2 linked regions of the Desulfitobacterium hafniense DCB-2 genome follow. The protein of the gene in region 2 binds, or shares a complex with, the protein of the main gene of each other region. Links are inferred from orthologs where the notes say so. Each region holds a gene or a part of one and is shown on either strand. Other genes may lie near its edges. The genes, in order: secG and secY.

Region 1 (3,012 bases), 4.6 Mb from region 2 along the record:
ATCTCTGCGATACCGCCGGCATTATCGGCAACAGGTCCAAAGGAGTCGATGGCTACAACCATACCGGCCGTAGAAAGCATGGCCATAGCAGCCATAGCAATACCAAAGATACCGGCTGCTGCAAAAGAAACATAAGTAGCAACACAGATCACGACAACAGGAAGAGCGGTACTCTTCATTCCGGTAGCCAGACCTTGAATAATATTGGTGGCGGCACCGGTCTCAGAAGCTTTGGCAATAGCTTGGGCAGGAGCCTTCTGATTCGAAGTATAGTACTCGGTCAATAAACCGATCAGAATATTCACAACCAATCCACAGACAATAGCAATAAATATATTGTTAGCAGTCAGCGTTAAGCTTTCACTGACATGGACAGGTTCAGTGATCATCAATTGGACGATGGCGTAGGAAGCAATGGCCGTTAGAAGGTTAGTTCCCCATAAGCCTTTGTTTAAAGCCGTTTGAGGGTTGGCATTTTCCCCGGTGCGCACGAAAAAGCTGGCGATAATCGAAGAAAGTATTCCCGCGATACCGATCATCAGCGGCAGCATAAGTCCGGAAACTCCCCCTCCTAGGGATTTGAAAGCCACAGCGCCAATCAGCATCGCCGCAATGGTGGTAGCAGCATAAGATTCAAACAGGTCGGCGCCCATCCCGGCGGTATCACCCACATTATCCCCGACATTATCGGCGATCACAGCAGGGTTACGGGGATCATCTTCAGGAATGCCGGCTTCGACTTTACCTACCAGGTCCGCACCCACGTCGGCTGCTTTGGTATAGATACCACCGCCGACACGAGCAAACAAGGCAATGGCACTGGCACCAAAGGCGAAGGAGTTAATGGTCTCCGCATCCTGGAACCATAGGAAAAGAGCGGCAACCCCAATGAGACCTAAGCCGTTAACAGAAAGACCCATAACCGCCCCGGCGCGGAAGGACACGCCCAAAGCCTTGTTCAGGCTGGTCCGGGCAGCTTCCGTGGTCCGGGCATTAGCCCGGGTGGTAATTCCCATGCCCACATAACCGGCCACAGCGGAAAGCAGCGCTCCCACCAGGAAAGATACAGCCGTTTGCCAGCCTTTTAAAAAAGTTAGAATAAGAAAGATTATGATTACAAAGGGAATCAGTGTTTTGTACTGACGGTTGAGGAATGCCATGGCACCCTCTTGAATCGCGAGAGAAATCTCCTGCATCCGAGCATTTCCCGGGCTTTCTTTTAAAACGCTACTTGCGAAATAGAAGGCAAATGCCAGCCCGACTAGACCTGCTAGGACAGCCCATATAGGCGTTGAAGCAAAATCCATTGTCAAAAAACCCCCCTAAATAATGAAAATTTTTATATTATGTAATGAGCCAGGTGTCCCCCAAATACTAATTCAGTTTCCGTTTGGCGCCATTAAAATTACAACTTGGGATTGTTCATTATTGATTTTGGTAAGGTAATGGATATTTTTTTTAAAGGATTATCTTTCTGCGATGATCTTCTATTTCTACGGAAGCTGAATAAAGGGAGCAGGGGACCTGGCCTTATTTCATGAGCCAGGCTACCCCCAGAGAACTCAGCAAAAATATTGCAGCTGAAGCTATGCTAACTTTTTGAAAGACAGCGTCCAAGCCCTTCTTTTTCCCAAAGAAGGATTCGCTGGCACCACCAATAGCTCCCAAACCTGCACTCACACCGGATTGAAGTAAAACCGTTGCGATCAGGCCTAAGGAGCTAAGAACTAATATTACGGTTAGAAAAATCACCATACCTATTCACCTCCTCAATCTATTGAAAACCAATCGGAAGCAATCGCCTGCCTATACCAGGTAAACCGCCACTTCTCCCCTGTTTTAAGACACAGAGAGGGTGTGGCGGTCATTCCCTATGGTTTTAGCCAGTACCGCTATTTTAGCATAAAAATTTGACAAATGGCAATAGTCTATACCCTAGCTGTCAATATATGGCCTTTAACGGCCCAGAGCCTCATGGCCCGGGTAAACTCCGGTTTCCCCCAGCTCTTCCTCGATGCGGAGAAGCTCGTTATATTTTGCTACCCGTTCTGTCCGGGCGGGAGCTCCTGTTTTAATCTGTCCCGCATTCACAGCGACAGCTACATGAGCCATGGTCACATCCTCGGTCTCCCCGGAACGATGGGAGATGACCGTTGTGTAACCGGCACGTTTGGCCATCTCAATGGCATCCAGCGTTTCGGTTAGGGTTCCGATCTGATTGAGTTTAATTAAAATCGAATTGGCGCATTTTTCTTTGATGCCCCTGGCCAAGCGGGCGGGATTGGTGACAAACAGATCATCCCCGACCAGCTGAATCTTGCTTCCCAGTTTCTCGGTAAGCTTTTTCCATCCTTCCCAGTCTTCTTCGGACAAACCATCCTCGATGGAAACGATGGGGTACTTTTCAACCAGCTCTTCGTAGTAGGCAATCATTTCATCCGCCGTCTTGGTCAGGCCTTCTCCTTCAAGATGATACTTGCCATCACGATAAAGCTCCGTAGCCGCTACATCCAAGGCCAGAGCGATATCTTTGCCAGGTGTGTAGCCGGCACGCTGGATAGCGTCCATAATAGCCAGGAGGGCATCGGCATTGGATTCCAGGCTGGGAGCAAACCCGCCCTCATCCCCAATGGCAGTAGCCAGTGACTTTTCCTTAAGAACAGCTTTCAGACTATGATACACTTCGGTTCCCATTTGCAGAGCTTCGGCAAAGCTCTTGGCACCGACAGGCATGATCATAAACTCTTGAATATCCACATTATTATCGGCATGCTGACCACCGTTGAGGATGTTCATCATGGGGACGGGGAGTTCTTTGGCATTAACCCCGCCCAAGTATTGATAAAGAGGAAGCCCGACGCATTCCGCAGCCGCTTTGGCATTCGCCAGAGAAACCCCCAGAATAGCATTGGCTCCCAGCTTGCCCTTGTTTTCAGTGCCATCCAGAGCAATCAGCTCCCGATCGATAGCCGGCTGGTCAAAGGGGTTTAATCCTTCCAATTCCGGAGCAAT
Region 2 (3,264 bases):
AAAAGAATATGGTATCAGTACCCTTGATCGGTACCACCATTCCTCATGCTATCTTAGGTAACTACGGAGCAGGCTCCGTACTGCTCAAGCCTGCAGCAAAAGGTACCGGAGTTATTGCCGGTGGAGCGGTCCGTGCCGTTCTGGAAGTTGCCGGTGTATCCGATATTCTCACCAAGTCTCTGGGATCAGCAAATCCTCACAATATGGTGAACGCCACCATGGCTGCCTTAAAATCTCTGAAGCGGGCGGAAGATGTTGCTAGACTCCGCGGTAAAACCGTAGAAGAAATTCTGGGTTAGGAGGGTTGGCAGTGAAAATTAAAGTAACACTCGTAAAAAGCCCCATCGGGTATTCAGAAAACCAACGCAAAGTCCTTAAGTCTCTTGGCTTAGGTAAAATGGGCTCCAGTGTAGTTCATGACGATACCCCCAATATCCAAGGGATGATTCGCAAATGCGCACACTTGGTTGCGGTGGAAAACGTCGCAGAATAAAAGGAGGTGTTGACGAGCATGAAATTGCATGAACTTAAGCCTGCACAAGGTTCAACGAAAGCTCCTAAGCGTTTAGGCCGTGGTATTGGCTCCGGAACCGGAAAAACTTCCGGTAAAGGTCATAAGGGCCAAAAAGCCCGTGCCGGCGGCGGCGTACGTCCCGGCTTCGAAGGCGGCCAGCAGCCTCTTTCCCGCCGGATGCCCAAACGCGGTTTTACGAACATCTTCAAGAAAGAATATGTTGTCTTGAATGTCCGTGATTTGGAAGAACGCTTTGAAAATGGCGCGGTAGTCGGTTATGAGAGCCTCTTTGAAGTAGGACTCATCAAAACGATTAAAGATGGTGTAAAGATACTGGGAACAGGAGAACTGACCAAAGCTTTGACAGTCCAGGTGGACAAAGTCAGCCAAACCGCGGCAGAGAAGATTGTAGCTGCCGGTGGAAAAGTCGAGGTGGAATAAGATGATTGTCGATTCCCTGAAAAATGCCTGGAAATTGCCAGAGATCAGGACAAAAATCGGATTCACCTTACTCATGTTCCTTATTTTCCGTATTGGTGCTCATATCCCGATTCCCTTCATCAACCATGACATTTTGTCGAATATCCTGGGATCGGGAACTTTGTATGATTTCTTAGATACCTTCTCCGGTGGATCCTTTAGGAGGTTCTCAGTCTTTGCGCTGAGTATCACTCCTTATATTACGGCATCGATTATTCTTCAGCTTTTGACCATTGTCATCCCCTCCCTGGAGCGTCTTGCTAAAGAAGGGGAATTCGGACGGAAGAAAATCACCCAGTATACCCGTTATGGAACCGTCATCCTTGGTTTCATCCAAGGTTTTGGTATGACCTTTGGATTGCGCGGTGCCCTCATCATTCCCAAGCCGGGAATGGAATGGGCTATCTATCTCTTAGTGGCTTTGATCCTAACCGCCGGAACAGCATTCCTGATGTGGCTGGGAGAACGAATCACTGAGAATGGGATCGGTAACGGGATCTCGCTGATCATCTTCGCCGGGATCGTGGCCGGAGTACCGGATGCGATTAAACGCATCGCCGGACTCCTCAGCGTTGGAGAGATCAATGTTTTCTCCGTATTTGGACTTATCGTGATTGGTCTGGGGATCATTGCCGGAGTTGTCTTTATTCAGGAAGGTCAACGCAGAATCCAGGTTCAGTATGCTAAGCGTGTGGTTGGACGCCGCGTTTATGGAGGTCAATCCTCCCATATTCCTATGAAAGTCAACCAAGCCGGGGTTATTCCCATCATCTTTGCGATTAGCTTGCTCGCTTTCCCGAGCACTATCGCCACCTGGATGGACCCAACCTCCGCCTATGTACGATTTGTTAACACGTGGTTTGTCATGAACGGCTCGCTGACTTCGATCCCTTACCTGATCGTTTATGCGGTGCTGATCATCTTCTTCACTTACTTCTACACAGCCGTCAGTTTTAATCCGGTGGATGTGGCAGATAACCTGAAGAAGTACGGCGGGTTCATTCCTGGACTTCGCCCGGGCCGTGCTACCTCTGACTATCTTTCCAAAATTTTAAGCCGGCTTACTTTAGCCGGGGGAACCTTCCTCGCCATGATTGCGGTTCTTCCGAGTTTAGTCATCGGGCTGACTGGAATTCCCAACATCACTCTGGGCGGAACCTCACTCTTGATCGTAGTGAGCGTTGCGCTGGAAACCATGAAACAGTTGGAGTCCATGCTGATGCAGCGGCACTACCAAGGGTTCATGAAGTAAGGAGGTAAACTATGAGAGCAATCCTCATGGGGCCCCCTGGGGCAGGTAAAGGAACACAAGCTGCCGATTTAATTACACGGTATCAAATCCCTCATATTTCTACCGGGGATATGTTCCGGGCTGCGATTAAAGCAGGAACTGCCCTGGGAATGAAAGCTAAGGAATATATGGATGCCGGTTCTCTCGTCCCTGACGAGGTAACCATCGGGATCGTTGCTGAGCGATTGGCAGAACCCGATTGCAGCAAAGGATTCTTGTTGGATGGTTTTCCACGGACAGTCGCTCAAGCGGACGCTTTAGACAAGATTCTCACCCAGCTCAAGATGAATCTTGACGGCGTGATCAATATCGAAGTTCCTGAAGCAAAACTCCTTGAGCGCCTGACAGGCCGCCGGATTTGCCGGCAGTGTGGAGGGACCTACCATATGGTTTTCAATCCACCCGCAGCAGAAGCGGTTTGCGATAAATGCGGTGGAGAGCTTTATCAACGCAGTGATGACACTTTGGAAACCGCCAAGAACCGGTTGCAGGTCTATAATGATCAAACTCAGCCCCTCATCGATTACTATCGAGAAAAGGGCCTGCTGAAGGAGATCAACGGGGACCAGGATATTGCCCAAGTGCTGCAGGATATTGTGGACGCTATGGAGCATGGGCATGATTGAGTTAAAAAATCCTTCTCAGATTGCCGTGATGCGAAAAGCAGGGAAGATTGTGGCTGACACTCTCCAGCTGATGCGTGAAAACGTTAGGCCGGGAATCACCACGGGGGAGTTGGATGGAATCGCTGAGGAGTATATCCGCAAATGCGGTGCCGTTCCTGCCTTCAAAGGGTACAACGGATTTCCCTCCTCTCTCTGCACTTCCGTCAATGAACAAGTGGTTCATGGCTTCCCCGGTTTAAGGACTCTGAAATCTGGAGATATTATCAGTATTGACTGTGGTGCGGTTTTTGATGGATATGTGGGAGATGCAGCAATTACCTTACCTGTAGGCGAAATTTCCGAAGAATTGCAGC

Evidence for each region.
Region 1: the proteins of secY (region 2) and secG are in contact, whole or in part, in a crystal structure (PDB 5AWW), measured with the Thermus thermophilus proteins. The link is inferred for Desulfitobacterium hafniense DCB-2 from one-to-one orthologs. Residues at the interface, in WP_096411648.1 of Thermus thermophilus: Leu14, Gln16, Arg17, Phe20, Ile34, Pro35, Pro37, Ile72, Arg108, Arg109, Asn112, Gln113, Arg116, Ile117, Ile120, Pro145, Gly146, Trp147, Phe152, Phe155, Val156, Val159, Thr160, Val162, Ala163, Gly164, Ala166, Leu167, Trp170, Glu173; in WP_223903268.1 of Thermus thermophilus: Tyr5, Ile9, Tyr12, Leu13, Ala16, Leu19, Val20, Val23, Leu24, Gln26, Glu27, Pro28, Gln30, Gly31, Ala32, Asp34, Leu35, Met36, Gly37, Gly38, Ser39, Ala40, Asp41, Leu42, Phe43, Ala45, Arg46, Val48, Tyr53, Thr56.

What each region holds. Positions count from the first base shown.
Region 1 is NC_011830.1:5,029,861-5,032,872, forward strand. Bases 144-2,831 are described here. They hold secG (preprotein translocase subunit SecG), read right to left. Parts: upstream 1,756-2,831; coding sequence 1,531-1,755; downstream 144-1,530. Other genes in these bases: DHAF_RS23505 (sodium-translocating pyrophosphatase), read right to left, coding at 144-1,307; eno (phosphopyruvate hydratase), read right to left, coding at 1,957-2,831. Outside these bases: more of DHAF_RS23505, read right to left, coding at 1-143; more of eno, read right to left, coding at 2,832-3,012. UniProt on the Bacillus subtilis protein: Involved in protein export. Participates in an early event of protein translocation.
Region 2 is NC_011830.1:477,520-480,783, forward strand. Bases 162-3,101 are described here. They hold secY (preprotein translocase subunit SecY), read left to right. Parts: upstream 162-956; coding sequence 957-2,246; downstream 2,247-3,101. Other genes in these bases: rpsE (30S ribosomal protein S5), read left to right, coding at 162-299; rpmD (50S ribosomal protein L30), read left to right, coding at 311-493; rplO (50S ribosomal protein L15), read left to right, coding at 512-955; DHAF_RS02300 (adenylate kinase), read left to right, coding at 2,258-2,911; map (type I methionyl aminopeptidase), read left to right, coding at 2,904-3,101. In the rest of the region: more of rpsE, read left to right, coding at 1-161; more of map, read left to right, coding at 3,102-3,264. UniProt on the Bacillus subtilis protein: The central subunit of the protein translocation channel SecYEG. Consists of two halves formed by TMs 1-5 and 6-10.